Regions from separate parts of the Fictibacillus arsenicus genome, predicted to be linked through region 3. Evidence: riboswitches for the same ligand, from Rfam matches in the RefSeq annotation. Region 3 holds a riboswitch; each other region holds the start of a gene.

Region 1 (6,639 bases), 750 kb from region 3:
GATAAGCTTTACCTTCTTTTGCTGGCAAATACCGCTCGAATCCTGCGGCAACGAGTTTGAGGACTTCGTCACCTAAAACATGTCCATGTTTATCGTTAAACTCTTTAAAATAATCTATTTCACAAAGGACTAGCGCGAAAGGAGCTTTCTGTTTCGTTTTCTCTAAGACATCCTCCTGGAACTTTCTGTGGTTTAATAACCCTGTAAGATAATCCTGGAGAGATTGCAGCTAGTACATATTTTCCTCGAAATAATACTGTCTTTCTTTAGATGCAATTACACCTCCATACAGGGCAATCAGCCATAAGAATGACGTATCCATAAAGAACTGAAAAAACTCTGTTGTGTCCTGATAGCCTCCATCTCTTAAAAAGAAATACAGAATAACAGCAAAACTGGCTCCTCCAACGATAAAAGAACCTTAACCTCCAGTAAAGAGCGGCATGAATAACAATCAAATAACCTACAGGCATGAATGGACTTTCCGAGCCTCCAGTCAACTGCATCAGCCAAACATAAGCAATATAATCAAAAAGGATTCCGCCTCTAGTAAAAATCAGGTAATAGAAGGACTTTTCAGGAAATCGTTCAAGACGATTTGTGTAGATGTCATATAAAGGATCCCTATTGTAAAAAGAACCGGGAATAAGTCTCTGATATTATGCTTTAACTTCTCTTTTATTGCTGTACATCCGTTCATCAGCAAGCTGCAGGTAATAATCAATATTTTCACATGCATCGCCTAACAGTTCGATCGCACCGTATGCTAATGAAATAGATTTGTTCCATGCCATTAGCTGGCTTTCCATCTTTTCAACCAGTTTGTAAGCGTCCTCTTCTGTTATTCCCGGCAGCAAGAAGACAAATTCATCTCCCCCAAACCGGAAACCTGATAAAAGTTTTAATCGCTTGGATAATTCCGCGATCTGCTGTAAAAGCTCATCTCCAGCATGATGGCCATACTCATCATTGATCTGTTTGAAGTTATTTATATCAAACATAACTAGTGTAATCGGCATCTCTTGTTTTTGAGCTTTACCAATTTCTTTTTCAAGACAATCATAAAAATAACGGCGATTATATAGATTAGTAAGCGGATCACGGATACTGATCTCTTTTAAATCTTTAAACTGCTGAGATGAAAATCCGCTTAAGAAACCTGTAATCGTACGATGTGCTACCATGTTCCAGCGATCTAACATAAATAGCTGCACTGGAAGCGAGTCGGAAACGGTTACTCTTTTCATTTCTTGCAGAACTGATTCTCTTATACTTGTAGAAAAACAAGCTAGCGCTTGGTGAGGAATTCGCTGGTGTCTTAAGAAATGGATCCCTGAGCGGAATGCTTTCTGTTCAGCTTGTTTCAAGAAATGCTGAAAACGTTCTTCCTTCAAAAATACTGCATGTACGATTCCACGCAAAAATTTCTCTAATATTTCTTCATATTGTTCAACAAAACCGTTCATAAATGAGCTGAAGTCATCAAATTGACTTAAGTGTTCTTTATGTGTATGTATCATCGCTGGAATCGACTTCATGAATTCCTTAAATAAGCTTTTTTTGAGTGTGCGTAATTCTAGTTGGAAGTTTTCCATTATTGCAACCCCTCAAATCTTAAAAATTTGCATACAAAAAGCCATTACCCTTAAATAAAGGGAAATGGCTTTTAATGTTTGATAACTTCTAAAACATTAATTTAATGTTTTTAAGCGTCGGATCTCATCGTTGGTGACGAGCGAAGGTTGCACGAAAACTGCGAGTTGCACCGAGTAATCGCAGGTGCATTGTTTCCGTGATTTACGTTCTGTCTTCAAAGACTCAATCCTCTTGCTAAGAAACATTAATTATCCGTTCCCCTTTGGCAACCGGCTGCCATTGTATGTTCGTTCATACTTTAGGCCCATAGCTTTGCGTCCCAGTTTTTCAACTGGTTTGCCTTTAAACAAAGGTTTCCTATTCGTTTATAGATATTATATCCTACATAGGTAAATTGTGCCAATGTTTTTTATAGGTCTTTAATACCATTATTTTTTACCCTTGTTTATGGATAATTTTAACTTTCGATAATACCTATACCCCATTCTGATCATATTCAAAACAAAATACGGAATTCGAATGGGAAAACGGTAAAAAACAGGCTTATAAATGCTGAAATAAGCCTTTCGTAGATCCTTCCACTTGCGGCAAGGTTCTTTCTTATAAAAGTCAGAAACATCAACTATTATACCTTTGCCTTTTGATATCATGACGTTCTTGCCATGTACATCACTAGGGAAAAGTCCTCTTTCTTCTGCATATTCCAAAGCCTTGTCAATATCACGGATGATACTTTCGGGAATTCTGATACCTTTATGAACACAATCATAAAGCGTGATTCCTTCTATTCTCTTTAAAATCAAAAACCTGTTCTCTGTATAATAGCAAACGGAATAGCCCGGATGTTCACCTAAACGTTCATAAGCCTTCTTTTCTTCTAGAAGACCATGTTCATCTCTCCCGTAGATTTTGACAACATATAAAGGATAGTCAGGGTGGTAAAATACCGCAGCATAATTGCCGCATCCAAGTATCTTCCAAGGGAAAGGTGTATTTACAGGACATACGGGATCAAACGGGTTCCGGCTTTCAATTATTATCTCTCTATTTAATTGTCGTGTCAGCTGGATAAAGTGTTCCATGTGTTTCCTCAATTTCTGATATTCTTCAGTAATGATATCATTGTGCATTACGTTCATTGTATACAGATGGAGTCAAAAAGGAAACTTTAACAAGGCTGTTTTCGTAAACTTTGTTACTTTTTGAAAGAGGCCAATTTCCGCTCTTTGGACTCGCTTTCCGCAGGGTGTGCGGTGAGCCCATTCGCCGCTTTGCGTCATTGAATGGTCTCTCCTGTCCCACTCATCCTGCTGGAGTCTCGCCCTTCCGCTCCAATTAACTATTCAACGAAGAATTTTTTAAAATCTCTCCTTAGCAACAATCTTTAGGAAAGAGCCATTATTTTGATGCCACTCGAAGATATGACAGCATGAGGGTTTCTGCTTTGTTTTTTAAATGGACGTTCGGAAATCGCATAATTTCACGATATCCCCGGATAAATATCTCATATTCAGTAATATCATGATCTCTTCGTCCATCCATAACCTTTATTTTTCTCTTCCGAAGCTCGATGCGCACGTCATGAAGGTCTTTGCTCACCTGATTCATAATCTGTTCCAATAAAGCAATGTAAGGCTGTTTCAGTTTAAACGGAGAACGGTTCACTACCTTCAAGTCCCGGTCAAACAAGGCCAGCATAATTGGATACATCACATATTTTTCAATAAGTGAGCGCTCTTCCTCGTTTCCATATTGCATGTCTATCCCTCCATTCTATGAAGGCAAAAAACGGAATTGCACAGATAAAATATTTTTCAGCTCGAATGTTCTAATTTGTTTGCGAACTGCGCAATAGGCCGTTATCAATTTTCCGTCAAACGAGTATGGCGTAATAAGTCTATGGCTGATCACACCTTTCTCAGATAAATAAATCATCTCGATGGCTGCCCTTTCCTGGATGCATCTCATTAACAAATTCGTCATGAAAAAACCTCCTTTTTTTTATTATATGCGAACAAATGTTCTTTTTATACAAGAAAAAAATACCTGCCCATAAAATGACAGGTATTATATGATTATTTCGGCTGCTGAGCGATTCCCATTGCTTCAAGCTCCTGATAAAGGTTTCCTGATATTGAGATTCCTTCAAAGCTGATTCCTAAGGATACAACTGTTTGCGCCAATTCTGGGCGCATTCCGCTCAATGTAACTTTTACTCCTAAAAGCTTAAGCGAATTGATAACCTTAAACAGGTTGTGAGCGACCATCGTATCAATGACAGGTACTCCTGATAAGTCGATAAATAAGTGTTCAACTTGCAATTCTGTACATTTCTGCAGAGACGTTTCCATGATTAACTTAGAACGGTGTGTATCAATTGTACCAACAAGCGGCAGGACCGCAACAGTTCTTGTTAATCTGACAACAGGTACAGAAAGCTCCTCAATCGCTTCACGTGCCAGTCCTAGCACTCTGTTGTTGTTTTCAACATAAGCCACACTGAAAGCATGAACCGTTTCATCTAATAGCGGGTCAATGACAGAAGCTGCTTTAAGTACCGTCTCTATTGAAAAACTTTCAGTTTGAATCTCGTTCCGTATAAAATCCCATAAGACAATCCGGAAGAAACGGGTGCTTTTTAATGCCATGTCTAAAGGAACTTCGTATTGGACTGCTAGTTCCCCGCTCTTTTTTCCCCATTCTATAAACAGAGGTTCAACTTCTGCCAAATCTTCAAAAAGCGATTTCCCAAAATAGCCAAATAAATCTCCCCGAAGCTGCAGTACATGATCAGTAAGCTCAGATACGGGTTCACCGTGTTCAGCTTTTACTTCATCAATTTTTCTGGCAAGATCGTATTTATGTATAAGAATCTTTTGCCCCAATTCGTGTAATTGACGTTCCATCTTATCTATAATCCCCCTATAAAAATAAAAAATGATTGCATACCACTTATCTATATACCATTATTATACATAAGTTAAACCTGTTTTTTTAAATTTGATGTCGGATTTTGTTCTTTTACTAGTAAGGAGGTACTATGAAAATTTGGTTTGGATTTATTTTGGGGATTTTTGCAATGTCTCATTGGTCAACATACGCTTTTGCCTGGGAATTAAAGGCGGAAAGTATGGGTGAACGCATAGGGGCTGTTTTTTTCGGAATCACTATATTAGTGTTAATTTTATTGTTCATTTATAAACGTTATAATTCTTCTTTTTTTCACGGATTCTTAGCTGCTATTGGATTGTTTTTAACTGTAGATAACATTCTGTTTCATTGGATTTTTCAGCTGCATAGAGTAACGAGCGGGCCTGAAGCAAATGTGCTAGAGCCTTTATTTGTTTTAGCTGGAATCTGCCTGGTGTATTATACGTGGAAAAAAGAAAAACAAACGATTTAAATATGCTCAATGTAAACGGCAAAACCAGCCGCCTTAGCTTTGGCTGCAAGTTTTTGTGCGTTCTCCCTGGATGAAAACGCCCCGATCTGCACTTTAAATAGGTTGCCCGGTGCAGTTGCTGTATCTTTAAATTCTTCAAGATTAACCAGGTGTTTTTTTAATTCATATTTAACATCTTCAATAAAGAAAGGAAAACTTTTATCATATTGATGAAAACTATTTAACGGGTCTGTTCTTCGCTTCGGATCAAGCTGAAAGTGTCCTTTTATATGGGTCTCTGGATTCCATTGATATTTCTCACACAAATAAGCAAAAAACCAAACGTAGCGGCTGTAAGCTTCAGAGAAATCAATTGAAGACCCATAGCATAGCTCTACCCCAATCGCCCAATCATTCGCATCTGAAACGTTTGAACGAACATGCCAAGCCTTTTCATGCAGCGGAATGATTACAAGAATTTCTTTATCGTCAATAAACACATGTGCAGAGGCCTCCAGTGGTTTGCTGTTAAAATAGTTAAAATTTTGCCTGGCTGTTGAACCTGGGTTTCCTGTATCATGAGCAACTGCATAACGAGGAGTCCGGTTTCCGCCTGGACGCTGCTTAAGTTCCTTTTTGACATGCTGGTTTGTAATCAAGTATTTCTCCTTCAAAGTTACACCTCCAAATTAATAACCTTCATTTATAAATGTTTTTCTGCATAAAAAAAGAGCCATAACGGCTCAACTTTTTTACAGTTTTTGCGTTTCTTCGGTGTTCTTGTTAGTGTTTGATTTCCGCTCCAGGATGCTCGCTTTCCGCGGGGCGGGCGGTGAGCATCCTGGCGCTTTGCGCCTTCAGGAGTCTCGCACCTTGCGCTCCAATCAACTTGTCAATGAAGAAACGTAACAAAATACCAGAAGCTACAACTTTTTAGAAAAGAGCTGTTTTCACATTCCGCCCGGCGGCGATTGAGTTGTAATTGCCCATATCCAATAGGCGATGCCTACTAAAAAACCAAAACCAAGAAGCACAAAAAACAATGTTGAATTCTTCATCTAGTATTCCCCTTAACCCTTTTACTTTCTTTCTTATTAAATATAAATTATCATATACTTAGAGAAGAAACAAAAAGCAAGGGTGTTAATATGGAAAATAACGAGCAGTCCCAATCAAGAAATAACTTAGAACGCGAATTGGAAATGAGTTTACGAAGACTTTTTCGGACTCTCAGAAAAGGTTTGAATGAAGTTTATACCGATTATATTCCCAGCAATGAATTTGCAGTTCTGCAGACTCTTCACAAGAACAGTCCTCTAATGGCTTCTGAGATCGCCAATGAATTAAAGGTTTCATCGAGCCATATAACAGCTGTTACTGACCGGCTTGTTGGAAAGAACTATATTCAGCGTGTACGTTCGGATTCTGACCGCAGAATTGTTTACTTGGAAATTACTGAAGACGGCAAGAAAATTGCAGATGAAATGGATCAAATAAAAAACGAGTATTTAGCTAAAAAGTTCACTAATTTATCAGAAGAAGAAATGAAGCTCATGGTAGCTGCTTCTACAAAACTGCTTGATTAATAGGCAGTTTTGCTTTTGTTAGATACTTCACTTTATTAATTATTTGCTAGATGAATAGGGGGAAGCAGATTTATG
Region 2 (6,639 bases), 390 kb from region 3:
TCGGCGTGGGCAGACCTCTCTAGTAAAACTGGGAGGTTTTTTTATGCTTTTATTAGAATCAATCGGACTTGAAAAGTCATACAAAGGAAAATTAATTTTAAAACAAACTGAGCCGTTTCAGCTCTTTAATAAAGATCGTATTGGGTTAGTGGGGTTGAATGGAACAGGAAAATCAACATTCTTAAAGCTGCTTTCTCTGATGGAAGAAGCAGATTCTGGATTTGTTCAGCATTATGGCACGTTTGCTGTTGTCAGCCAGTTTGAAGAAAGTGCACAAAAGATTACAGCAAGAAGTGAAGGTCAGTGGAACCTTAAAGGGAAAAACTATGAAACAATGAGCGGCGGTGAAAAAACACGTACTCAGATAGCGGCAGCTCTTGAGCAGCAGCCAGACATTCTTATTTTAGATGAGCCGACGAGCCATTTGGATGTTGAAGGGATGGATCAGCTGGCAAAAGTTCTTCATCATCATAAAGGTGCCGTGTTGCTCGTGTCCCATGACAGAACTTTTCTTGATATGGTTTGCACAAAAATAATCGAACTTGATCAGCAAACATTTACGTTGTATCACGGAAATTACGCAGAATATCTCATTCAAAAAGAGCAAAAACAAGAGCGGCAGCAGTTTGAATATGAGCAATATGTAAAAGAAAAAACGAGGCTGGAGAATGCTGCAAAGGAGAAATCATCAAAAGCCAAGGGCATGAAAGATAAACCAGCTCGCATGTCATATAGTGAGGCGAAATTAGGGAAAATGAAGGTTCGAAGTGCAAAAAGGTCTTTGGAGAAAGCTTCGAAGGTAATTGAAAAAAGAATCGAGATGATGGATAAGAAAGAAAAGCCAAAAGAACAGCCAAAAATCGATTTTGATATTCAGCAGTTTTCAGTCATACATGGCAAACAAGCGCTGGCGGTTAAACAACTTTCCGTTGGGTTTGACGAGCGTCAGCTTTTTATTGACCTATCTTTTACTGTAAAGCCAGGTATGAAGGTTGTTTTAACAGGTAAAAACGGAACAGGAAAATCAACCCTTTTAGAAGCAATATATAGAGGGAATGAACAAATAGAAAAATCAAAGCAGCTAAAAATTGGCTATTTTCATCAGCATCTAAATATCCTTGATGAGACAAAAAGTATTTTAGAAAATGTCATGGAAAACAGCTTGTATGAGGAGACATGGGTAAGGACGATATTAGCGAGGCTTTTATTTAAACGTGAAGATGTATTTAAAAAGGTTGAGGTGCTTAGCGGCGGAGAAAAGATGAAAACCGCATTAGCGAAGCTTTTCTTGAATGATTATAATTTGTTATTGCTTGATGAGCCGACGAATTATCTGGATTTGTTCACGAGAGAAGCATTAGAAGAAGTGTTAATCGCTTATCCGGGTACATTTATCCTTGCGACACATGATAGAAGATTAATGGAAAAAGCAGCAACACATGTTTTGGATCTTCAGCCTCCAGGAGCTTATTGGTTTGAGGGGAGCTATAAGGAATATCTTGAAAATAAGAATGGCGATATAAAAACAGGTCCAAAAACCATAGATCACAAAGATCATTTACTGAAGCTTGAACTTGAAATGACAGATTTAATCGGACAGCTTTCATTAACTTTGAATGAAGAAGAGAAAATAAGACTTGATCAAAGGTATCAAGAAGTATTAAAGGAAATCAGACTTATAAAGGCTCAATAATACTGGAGATGCAGTTGAAAGGTTTAGCTTTACTCTTAAAAAGGTACAGAATAATCGTATTACCTATTAGGAGGCGATAAAATGGAATTAAGAGATATTATGACTTCAGATATTGAGACGTGTGAACCAAGTACGAAAATTACTAAAGTTGCCGGTTTAATGAAAAGTTTAGGAATAGGCTCTATTCCGGTCTCTGAAAATGGGGAACTAAAAGGAATTGTTTCCGATCGGGATATCGTCATTCGGTGTGTAGCTGACGGGAATATTGAAGGGACAGTCAGTGATGGTATGACATTAGATCCTGTTACAGGGACACCTGATATGACGATTGATGAGGCTAAGAAGCTAATGTCTGAATATCAAGTACGCAGACTTCCTGTTTTGGATAATGGAAATGTGGTTGGTATTGTTTCATTAGGAGACCTTGCTGTTAAACATGAAGACAACGATAAAGCAGGAGACGCACTTACTGAGATTTCTAAGCCTTTGTAAAATACCAAAAGGGGCTGACCCAAAAGTGTAAAAACTTTTGAGGTTATGCCTCTTTTTTATATAGTTGGTTTTTATAAAAAAATAATTGACTCGTTTCGCTTTTAGGCGGCCTTTTTGGCCGCCGATTTTAATAGGTTGTGGGCTAAACTGATCAGCCCAATCTCAATATTTACCTTCGGTAAGCCCCTGAGGAAAAACCTCCGGAACGACCGATTGCCCTTGAACTGACCGAAAACACTCTCTATGTCGATTTTTCTTCTCGCATAGAGTTGTTTTCCTTCGTCTGTCCAAAGGCGTTCTTTTACTTTCGATTTTAGTTCCTGGTAGGCTTCATTCACCTGTGTACTTCTGCCATACTTTGAGGTTGTGCAATCTTTTCGAAATGGACAACCCTCGCATTCGTTACACTGGTAAACTCTGATCGTGGATTCATACCCCGATTCCGTTGTTTGCTTCTTCTCCCCGGTGAAATAAAGATATTTGCCTGCAGCACAAGTGAACGTGTCTTTTTCTTCATCATAAACCCAGTTCGATTGGTGATGAGGATTTTTTTTAAAGGACCTTTTTTGTTCCTTCTCAAACAGGCCATATTTAATGTATGCTTCCTGCTTTTTCTCTTCTAAATACGCATAGTTTTCTTCTGAACCATAACCTGCATCTGCGATAATGCGTTTTGGATCAATATTAAATTTCGCTTTGACTTCTTGAAGATGCGGGATAAGACACCGTGTGTCTCCTGGGCGTTGGTGCAGGGTATACGATAAGATGAACTGTTCGTTTGATGCCATTTGAACATTGTACCCAGGCTTCAATTGCCCGTTTTTCATATGGTCTTCCTTCATACGCATGAAGGTCGCATCTGGATCTGTTTTTGAAAAACTTTTTCGATCACCACAGATGGATAAGTTCTTCTTATACTTAAGACTTCTTGGCAGATAGTCTTTTTTCATGACCTTTATAGCTTTCTTAAGTTCTTTATTCTTTGGTTCTTTCTCCAGTTTTCCTTCCCATTCTTTTACTTTGTTTTGAATCTTCTCAGGTGAAATAACCGTCTTTTCATTCTCTTCACAAGACGCTTCTTCTTTCCAGACACCATCGATCTGTGTAATGAGCTCCTCTACTTTACCCTCAAGTTTTTCTTTATATTTTTCCGTGCTCTTCCTCCAAACAAATGTATACCGATTGGCGTTCGCTTCAATCTTTGTTCCATCTAAAAAGTAAGAATCGAGTTGAACTTGTCCTTCTTCTACTAGTAATACAATCACTTGTTTAAACAAGTCGTCTATTAATCCCTTTAATCGTTCGGAACGAAACCGATTAATTGTACGGAAATCAGGCGTTTGAAAACCACTCAGCCACATAAGAGGAAGGTGAACGGTTAGCTGATGAGCAATTTCTCGGCCAGAATACATGCGCTGTGTATAGGCATAGACAAGAATCTTCGCCATCATTTTTGGATGATATGTACTTCGCCCGCCTCCGGGATAATACTTAAGGAAGTGTTGGTCAGGAACACGCTCGATCATTTCGTTTACAACGCGTGCCACACTATGCGAGGGAATTAATTCACTTATATCCATTGGAAGAGTCAGTTGATCCATGTTATAATCGATGAAAGAAATATGATCATGTTTCATAAAAAAATCGCTCCTTTTGTATGGTTGTTGTTGTGGTGACTTAATCATACTAAATAGGGCGATTTTTTTATTGTGCAAAAAGACATATTAAAAAAGGCTGACACCAAAAGGTCACGTTATGTGTCCTTTTGAGTCAGCCCCTTTGTTTTTTATTTATCTTTTTCTTCTCTTTCACTTGCGATAGTTGGCGGTTCTTCTTGTGAGGTAATGTCAGTATCATAACCGATCTGTCTTAGATCTTCAGTGTCTGCCACAGTACCGCCAGCCATTCCTTCGTTAATCATCCTATCGATATCTAAGTATAGTTCATCTTTTCCTTCATAAGCTTTATCCTTATTACTCATTCTTGTCATCCTTTCTTTTTAAAGTGAATGCTCTTTAAAACCACAAAAAATATATTGTTGTCTTAGATTTTTGCTATTATAATTGAAATTAATGGAAGCGTGGAAGCATACTTTTTATTTGGGCATCTATAAGTATGTGGAGCTAGTGATGCAACCGGCCGGCATAAGAAGACTTTATCTTCTGTTGTGGGCTTTTTTATTTTGTCCAAAAAGTCAGGAAGAAAACAAAAATTAACGGGAAAAGGAGTTTTTCAAGATGGCAAATCATGCAGTGCGGGCATTTTCTTATGATCGAGGAAACCATTTTGCTTTTGGGCATTTGAAAAATAATCATCATGTGAAAAAGACTCAGCATCTTGAAGTCATTCCTCCCGAGAAACTTCATAAAGAAAATAAAAAAGAAGATTATTTTGAAAAGAGTGTTCATGAAAATAAACCTTTTAAAACGTATACCAGAAAAGATATAGAGAAACATCATCAAGGAGCAAAAGAAGCGGAACGGATCTATAACAACTGGAGGCATGAATTAGCGGATAGCTCCTCTGACTTTATCCATTCTATTAAAGGTGAGCTGAAAGAAACTCCTGAAACTGGCTTAGATACCTTTAAAGAAGAAGTTTCTGAGTCACTTGAAAAATTTTTGCTCGGTTTAAAGAATAATCTGGAGAAATTGCTTGCAGACTCGCCACAAGGTCAAGTAAAGAAACATTTAAAATCTGCTGAAGGATTATTAGAGACGGTACGGGAATTATTATGGAACCAAATTGAAGAGATTGTTAAGAAGCATGTACCTGAGGAACCAGGAAATCAAAACGGGGAAAGTGACCCAACGAACGAAATTGAACTGCCAGTAGAGGAAACAAACCCGCCAGTTCAAGTTCCTCCATCAACCAATCCTTCAGTGAACAATCCTGTTGTAACACTTGCGCCAAACCAGGTATTTTCTTCAGGTTCGTTTAAAATGGAGGTAAGAGTCGGAAGCCTGACTTCAGAAATAAAGTTTGCCGATCCCAGCAAAAAGTCAGAAGGAACAACCATGTTCTATATCGTGGACGGATATGGAACGAGAAAAGCAGTAGATATTAAATTTTCTAATGAAACGCTTCAAAAGCTTTTCGAAAACCGTATTAAAGATTCGAAAATCTATAAAAAAGAAATTTCGTTGGAAAGTTTTAATGCCGTACTTAAAAAGATTGAGGCTTACATGAAAGAATTGTCTTCTATTAACCCTGAACGGTTAAAATCAAAGGTATATGGTGAGAAAGAAAATTTAAAACTTGAGAATGTAATCGATAAGTTCACTGATCTTTTTTACTCATTAAGAATGTAATGAAACTTAAATCATTACAAGCCGTATATAACAATAAGCAGAAATATGAAACGCTCAAGAAAAAGGGGCGTTTTTTTTATTCAAATCCATTCCAATATAAAGGGAAAAGGAGACAAAAATGAAAAAGACTTTAATGGCCGCTTTATTATCAATCACGGTATTAACGGGTTGTTCTGCAGTGAATGAAGTAACAAATGGTCTGAACTATGTACCTGAAGCTACTGAGTATATTAATGATGTACAACAATTTTCAAAAGAGATTTCTGCAATTGCAGAAACGGCAGTAAACGACCCAAAAGCGAGAGAAGAACTTGAACAGCTGCTGGGAGATATGAAATCAGACATTAGTGAGTTTAGCGATTTAACACCGCCTTCTGTGTTTGAAGATGTTCACAATCAGGTGATTGAACATAATAATCAGCTTCAAGAGGGAATAGATAAGTATTTATCAGTTATAAAAGACGGGGAACTGAACGCTGATCTGCTCGAACAAAGCGGTTTGCTGGATGATATCGCTGTTTACAATGATCTATTATCACAAATTAAAAAACTCGGCGAATAATTTTAAAACAGCTGCAATCTTGTAGCTGTTTTTTCCTACCTATCCCTGCTTTCTTAAGCTGTTTTCCTAAGCAATGTTGCCTTTGTAGATGTTGATTTCCGTTCCAGGATGCTCGCTTTCCGCGGGGCGTGCGGTGAGCCTCCTCGCGCTTTGCGCCTTTAGGAGTCTCACCTTCAAGTAAGTTTGTGTGCTCCTGCGTCTACAAGCAAATCGTAACGAAGCATGTTCCTCGTCGCATGCCTTGCAAGAAGTATATTCAGGTAGTTGGCACGCAGGAGTCTCGCACCTTGCTCTCCAATCAACTAGTCAAAGAAGCCTACTCAACTAAAAAATGTTCAAAAGTAGCAATCTTTTAGAAAAGAGCTTTTTTTATGTTACAAATCGACTATTTTCGGGAATATGACAGTGAGAAAAATGGCGAGGGTGGGTATAAAGCATGAATGATTATCATCTTAAGATTGAAGATTACTTGCAGCTATTAAAAAGAAGATACAAAAAGGGAAGGCTGCAGGCAAAACAATACCGTAAAAGAATCGAGCTTATAAACATGTGGCACATTCGGGGTGTTGTTAAAGTGCCGA
Region 3 (6,639 bases):
CAATCGTTCACATGCACTCTTTTCTTATCTTTAGTGGCCCATAAAACCATATTTCCATGAAGCCATTTTGCGTGAAGTAAAAGATTGCTTGTATCGATCATGAAATAAACTTTCCTTTCCTTAACTCTTCCTGAAACGCTCTTAACCGTCCATAGATCGTGGCGATTTGTTTAATATACTGAGAAAATCGTTCTTCTTCACCAATATCAAAGTAAATTGTCCGGAGCGTTTTTAAATGCTTTATAGCCGATTGATATGATTTTCTCGTCCGTTCATTAATCAGCCTGTCAATCGTTTGATGATAGATCGGCAAAACCGTTTCCTTTTCAAAAGAAAGAACTTCTTTTAAATCCTTTCGCTGAATGAGCTCTGGTGAATAGCCCATGATCACTTGAAGCTCCACCCATCTCTCATGTTCACCAATTACCATTAAATATTCGCCGTACTCATAGAAAGTGATCGGCAGAAACTCAATGAGCATTTCTTCATATTGTTCTTCGTCACCAGTATGCTGTGCATACTTCCAGAAATAATTTAGGTATTCGTGGAAAAATTCACGAGCGTCTGAATGATAATAATAAGAACTGACACCATCAAGGAAATTTGGTTTTAAATAAAGAAGCCATGACAAAAGACGCTCCCATTCCTGCTTATCAACCAAAAGTTTCATCCAGACGAGGTAATGCACCATTTCCACTTTCTTATCATTCTGACCCAAACGTTCAAAAGCAAGATCATCCTGCTGACGTGCAAAAGCAAAATGCACTAGAGCTAGCTCAAGCATTTGAGATGTTTTGCCCGATTCTTTTTCTTCCAGTAATTGTTTTTCATACTTTTCGATCCATGTTCTCTCAGAATAAAGAAGAGACCAGCTGATCTGAAAAAGATAAAATAATAAATAACCCCATTTTGGAGGGATCTCATAAAGACTTTGAAAGTTTCGGAGACTCTCTTCGACGAGTTTTTTATTCTCATTTAGAAGTTTTTTGCTATTCATCTCTTTTAATGCCACATAGATCTGATCAGATAATTTTTCAACTGTAGCATCAAAGTTAGCCTGCATGTAAGTTGCTATCCCATATTGTGCTTCAAACGAAAATAAGCGGATGAGCGTTTCAATTTGTACATGATATCTATATAGCAATGCAATATCTTCATCAAAAAATTGTCCAGCATTTAAAAGTGCAGGATAATAATCGCGGTAGATATGTACAAATGTGTAACTCGTATCTTTTCCGTCAGCAAGATCCCGAAAGGAGACGGTTTGCATTTTCCGTCTTTCGAATGTCTCGAATCGTTCTGAAAAATACTCACTCCACAACTTAACCGAATGTGTATTTTGAACTTTCTTTTCAGGGGAATCATATTGTGTACGATTTCTTTCATCGTCTTCCTCTGGTTGCTTCATTCCGTCTCCCCTCCTTCAAGTTGTTATTACCAATTATAGCAAATTAGTCGTTTGCTCATTCATTGCATATCATTTCTATTTTAAAGGAAATTCCTTAAGTTGACCAAAAAAACAACTTTGTTGCTATTGGAAGTAGTTGATATCCGCTCCAGGATGCTCGCTTTCCGTGGGGCGTGCGGTGAGCCCCCTAGGCTAATCAAGCCTGCCAGGGTCTCACCTGTCCCGCTGCTCCCGCAGGACAAGGAAGGCTTCGAGAGCGTTACATCGCACGAAGAAAATTGATTTTCATTTTCGAGGAGTCTCGCACCTTCCGCTCCAATCAACTAGTCGAAGAAGCATCCTCCAAAAAACCTTTAAAAGCAAAGCAACAATCTTATAGAAATGAGCTTAAACTTATTAGGATCACATCCGATATCATTAGTGACAGGAATGGTTTTCACTGACCAAAAACTCTACTGTTGTATTATTTTGTAATTATTTGTAAAAAAGTTGAGTCATTATGCTATACTTATGAATTCAATCGACGAAAGGGCAAACTTTTCGAAAGGGAAGGACGCAAAGCTACAGGGGCTAAGTCTTTAAAAAGATATGCCAGCCAGTGCCGAATGAACTCCTTCGTCGGTAATAATTGCTAGGGAGATATACATATGAAGGAGCATACGATTCAAGACCGAATTAGCCTATTAAGAGAAGAACTATATCGCACTTCACTCCAGTTGAACCATGAACTGGCACATCCAAAAATAGTTAAAGTCAGTCAGCAGCTCGATCAGCTTCTCAATCAATTCACTCTTTCAAGACAAGAAAACATATAAAAAATGGCCCCTTTTGGCCATTTTTTAATTTTCTTCTTCATAATATTTATTTTTCTTCTGTTCAATATGATCAATAATCCGCTCAATTTCTTCTTCTGCAAGCTGGCTGGATATCATATCTTTTCTTAGCAATCTTTCTATCGCCTCATGTTCTGCATAAAGAGCCTCAATTGAAGCAATATGTTCTTGTGTCTTCCTCCACTCGGGGTGCTCCTCATACATCACATCCAGTGTTTCTTTCGCTTCCTTTTGTTTATGATCATACAATGCTTTCATTCTTTCAAAAACGATTGTGGAAATAACAGCCTCGTTCTTTAACTGATCTAGTCTTTCTATAGCGTAATCATATCTATGAACAGCGGTCATTGCCTCTTCATAATCTGTTCTTTCTTTATTTGGGCCTTTTATGTTCAGTTTGTTGATTAATGAGGAGATTGTCATGCCTTGTACTAACAAAGAAAAGAAAACGACAGAGAATGCTAAAATAATAATATTTTCCCGACCCGGAAAATCTCCTGGTAAACTTAGCGCAAGAGCGATTGACAAAGATCCTTTTAGTCCGCCCCAATTAAGCACATGTTTCCATTTTGCTGGTATACCTTTTAAAGGAAGCATCGAGGTGTATACTGCCACCGTTCTTGCAGCAAGTACTAATAGAATACTTACTGCAATTAATCCCCATTTATCATTGATATCGATATAGGCGATTTCCAGTCCGACAAGCAGAAACACTAGTGAATTCGCAAACAGCGCCAAAACATCCCAAAAAGAATGAATGTTTATTTTAGTAGTTGGACTCATCCCTATTTTGGCACCATAATTTCCGAAGACAAGACCTGCAACTACAACAGCAATTACCCCCGATACATGTATGGACTCTGCGATTAGGAAGCTACCATAAAATAATAGTATAGAAAACAAAATCTCAAGCGGGTAATCATCGTACCAGCTTGTAAACTTAGAAAAAATATATCCTAATCCTCCACCTACAATAGCTCCGCCGATCGCAACTTTAAAAAGCATCAGAACAGCAGCCAGTATTCCCCCTGCACCCATTTCAATATAAGAAGGCAGGTAGATTGAGGCAATCATAAAAAGCACAACTGCTAATCCATCATTAAACAAACTCTCTCCTTCAATTACAGTTGAAAGTTTTCGGTTCACTCCAAGAGTTTTAAAAATGCTTAAAACGGATACAGGATCTGTCGCGCTCATTAAAGCAGCAAATACAAAAGCCGTTTGAAGACTTAAATCCAATATGTAATAAGATCCAGCACCGATAATCAAAAAGGTAAGAAAGGTTCCTCCAACAGCTAGTGCCCCTATAGCTTTTGTATTTTCTCTCAAGTGGCTGAAAGGAAGTTTCAAACTTGCCTCTCCTAGTAAAGTAGGCAACAAAAGCGAAATGATAATAAATTGAAATGTGTAACCCTCTTCAACAAATCCTTTTAAAGGGTCCAGAGCCGGAAGAGGTACAAGCCCGATGATCGCTCCTACTATCACAAGTGCAATTGGATAAGGTTTTTTTATTTTCTTTGCCAAAGCAGTTACTCCAACCGCAACAGCTAATAAAATGAACGCAATATTCAACGAGTGATGCATAATTTTCTCCTCTCAAACTATTTCTCTAGCTATATATTTCCCTTCCTCTCCAAAAACTAGTCAACAGGATACTCAGATAAATCGACATACTATCATCGAGCGTTGTTGAACCTTGTAACATTATCACTTCTTTCCACGAAACCCTTTTTCTTTTCTTAAAAATAATGCATATTTATTGAGACAAAATCTTTCATGAAAGTTGTGAATAATACATGTTGCTACAATTAATTGAAGAAAAACGCGAAGTCTTGCTTTGTCTTGGAAAAACATATGGGCTTACAGCGAAGGAAACAGTTATATGCAGTCAAGAACTAGATCAGTTATTAAACCGTCTTGATGAATGGAATGATGAAAGGAACGATAATTAACAATCCTTGTCTATTTCCTGGGAAATTTGTCGAGAACCACAGAAACCTCTATCATTTTTCAGCATTCTCCATCTCTAATCCATTTACTTACTAATTTACCTATTATTATATAAATATAATATTGTAATCTCTTTGTTACCTTCTCCTAATGGTTCTGTCATATTCGATTAGTATAATTGGCAACCGAGGCGTATTTAACCAATTATACATATTAGGAGGAGTTATTATGATAAAAAAATGGGTAATTACAGGGGCCATGGCATTCGGATTGCTCGTTTCTGCTCCCGTTAGCGGATTCGCAGCAATGGGTGATCACACTCTTCGACCTGGCACATGGGATAATGATGTATATGAACTTCAAGGTAAATTAAAGGCCATGGGATATTTTGATTTTGCTGTAACGACAGGGTATTATGGTACAGTCACTAAAGATGCAGTTATTAAATATCAAAAAGCTAAAGGATTATTAGTAGATGGTATTGCGGGACAACAAACATTTAACAGCATTCAAAACAACATTCAAAGAAAGGGTATGACTGTCGCTGCAACAGCTTACACAGCAAATTGCGAAGGCTGCAGCGGAACTACTTCAAGCGGGACAAACCTTAAAGAGATCCCTTACGCAAAAGTAATCGCAGTTGATCCAGATGTAATTCCAATGGGTTCAGTTGTATATGTACCAGGCTATGGGTATGCTGTAGCTGCTGATACTGGCGGAGGCATCAACGGAAACGAAATTGATGTATATATGCAGAACTACTCAGATGCTATTAACTGGGGCAGAAAGAACGTAAATATCACAATCATTAACTAATGAAGATGGGGTTCTCTTCCCCATCTTTTTTCATTTGTACAAAATCTTACATAATTAACTAGAAAAAGAATATGACAATACTCTTCTTCTCAACTATAATAGATTTCATGAATTTAAAATAAGTGAAGGTGAATGTATGTTTCTTTGGGTTGCAATCGTAATGGGTATTATAGAAGGTATTACAGAATTTCTTCCGGTTTCGTCAACTGGTCACTTAATTGTTGCGGGACATATGCTAGATTTTACGGGAGACAAAGCAAAGACTTTTGAAATTGTTATTCAGCTTGGTTCCATTCTGGCTGTAGTTGTTCTCTACTGGAACCGCCTTTGGAGTTTATTGGGTGTAGGCAAAATGGCTAAAAAGGAAAACAGCTTAAACCTTGGACATATTTTTATTGCAATAATGCCAGCTGTAATCATCGGACTTCTTGTTCATGATTTTATTAAGGCGCATCTGTTCTCTCCTAAAACAGTCATTGTCGGCCTTGTTATCGGCGGATTTTTAATGCTGATTGCTGAGAAGGTGCAGAATAAAAAAGGTGTTAATGCATCAGACCTTGATGACATGACGTATAAACAAGCTTTGAAAATTGGATTGTTTCAATGTCTGTCTTTATGGCCAGGCTTTTCACGTTCTGGAGCAACCATTTCAGGCGGATTGATCTCAGGGCTCAATCATCGTACAGCTGCAGATTTTTCATTTATTCAAGCCGTTCCGATCATGATCGCAGCATCCGGTCTCGATCTTTATAAAAGCCGTGACATATTAAGTGCAGCTGATCTTCCATTCTTTTTAACAGGATTTGTTACAGCATTTTTAGTAGCAGCTGTAGCTATTTTATTCTTTGTAAAACTCATCGCAAAAGTAAAATTAACGCCTTTTGCATATTATCGATTTATTATAGCTGCTGTGTTAGCTGTGTTCTTCTATCTTTAAAATTTTTAAGCTTACCGCTCCCTTTGTGCGGTAAGCTTTTTTATTTTGGCTCTTTTCTAAAAGATTGTTGCTTTTGAACATTTTCTTGAGTATGCTTCATTGACTAGTTGATTGGAGTGCAAGGTGCGAGACTCCTTCGGGATCAGTGGGACAGGTGAGACTCCTAAAGGCGCAAAGCGCGAGGAGGCTCACCGCACACCCCGAGGAAAGCGAGCATCCTGGAACTGAAATCAACCACTTCCACTAGCGTAATTGATTGCGAAAAAAGATTTTATTAATTACAAAAATTTCAAAAATATTACAATTCTTATTTTCTAAATATTTTAATAATGGTATGGTTAACTTATCTAACCATTGAGAGGAAGATCATTAATGAATATTGTAAATCAAGTAAACCTTGTTAAAAACGCCATTGCTGGAGTATTAACAGGGAAAGATGAACTTGTTGAACTAACTATGATCGCTTTAGTTAATAAAGGACATCTTTTATTAGAAGATGTGCCAGGAACCGGAAAAACTGTGCTTGCTAAAAGTCTTGCACGTTTAATAGATGGAGAATTCAAACGTATACAATTCACTCCCGATATCCTTCCAGCAGATATTACAGGGATTCAGTTCTTTCATCCAAAACATCAAGAATTCGAAATGCGGCCCGGCCCAGTTATGACGAACATCTTATTAGCCGATGAGATTAA

The links. Region 3 has a riboswitch for cyclic di-GMP ahead of ABE41_RS20505 (aspartyl-phosphate phosphatase Spo0E family protein). Riboswitches for the same ligand answer to the same signal wherever they lie in the genome.
Region 1: another riboswitch for cyclic di-GMP. It lies ahead of ABE41_RS08180 (GGDEF domain-containing protein); the one in region 3 lies ahead of ABE41_RS20505 (aspartyl-phosphate phosphatase Spo0E family protein).
Region 2: another riboswitch for cyclic di-GMP. It lies ahead of ABE41_RS02255 (hypothetical protein); the one in region 3 lies ahead of ABE41_RS20505 (aspartyl-phosphate phosphatase Spo0E family protein).

Annotation. Positions count from the first base shown of each region.
Region 1 covers NZ_CP016761.1:1,537,595-1,544,233, reverse strand. Annotated here, with positions in the region: gene ABE41_RS20615 (GGDEF domain-containing protein) at 1-229, opposite strand, end outside; gene ABE41_RS08180 (GGDEF domain-containing protein) at 660-1,595, opposite strand; cyclic di-GMP riboswitch class I at 1,858-1,947, opposite strand; gene ABE41_RS08175 (serine/threonine-protein kinase) at 2,025-2,678, opposite strand; gene ABE41_RS08170 (YhjD family protein) at 2,995-3,354, opposite strand; gene ABE41_RS08165 (WYL domain-containing protein) at 3,370-3,579, opposite strand; gene ABE41_RS08160 (STAS domain-containing protein) at 3,672-4,502, opposite strand; gene ABE41_RS08155 (DUF2243 domain-containing protein) at 4,637-4,999, shown strand; gene ABE41_RS08150 (peptidoglycan recognition protein family protein) at 4,996-5,652, opposite strand; gene ABE41_RS08145 (MarR family winged helix-turn-helix transcriptional regulator) at 6,127-6,564, shown strand; gene ABE41_RS08140 (MDR family MFS transporter) at 6,637-6,639, shown strand, end outside.
Region 2 covers NZ_CP016761.1:398,152-404,790, forward strand. Annotated here, with positions in the region: gene abc-f (ribosomal protection-like ABC-F family protein) at 44-1,693, shown strand; gene ABE41_RS02240 (CBS domain-containing protein) at 1,775-2,185, shown strand; gene ABE41_RS02245 (IS1182 family transposase) at 2,287-3,822, opposite strand; gene ABE41_RS02250 (hypothetical protein) at 3,972-4,166, opposite strand; cyclic di-GMP riboswitch class II at 4,251-4,335, shown strand; gene ABE41_RS02255 (hypothetical protein) at 4,423-5,496, shown strand; gene ABE41_RS02260 (DUF6376 family protein) at 5,615-6,058, shown strand; gene ABE41_RS20870 (hypothetical protein) at 6,495-6,639, shown strand, end outside.
Region 3 covers NZ_CP016761.1:790,735-797,373, reverse strand. Annotated here, with positions in the region: gene ABE41_RS04290 (DEAD/DEAH box helicase) at 1-101, opposite strand, end outside; gene ABE41_RS04285 (hypothetical protein) at 98-1,408, opposite strand; cyclic di-GMP riboswitch class I at 1,929-2,014, shown strand; gene ABE41_RS20505 (aspartyl-phosphate phosphatase Spo0E family protein) at 2,056-2,223, shown strand; gene ABE41_RS04280 (cation:proton antiporter) at 2,248-3,825, opposite strand; gene ABE41_RS20500 (aspartyl-phosphate phosphatase Spo0E family protein) at 4,038-4,193, shown strand; gene ABE41_RS21585 (3D domain-containing protein) at 4,420-5,007, shown strand; gene bacA (undecaprenyl-diphosphate phosphatase) at 5,144-5,944, shown strand; gene ABE41_RS04265 (AAA family ATPase) at 6,317-6,639, shown strand, end outside.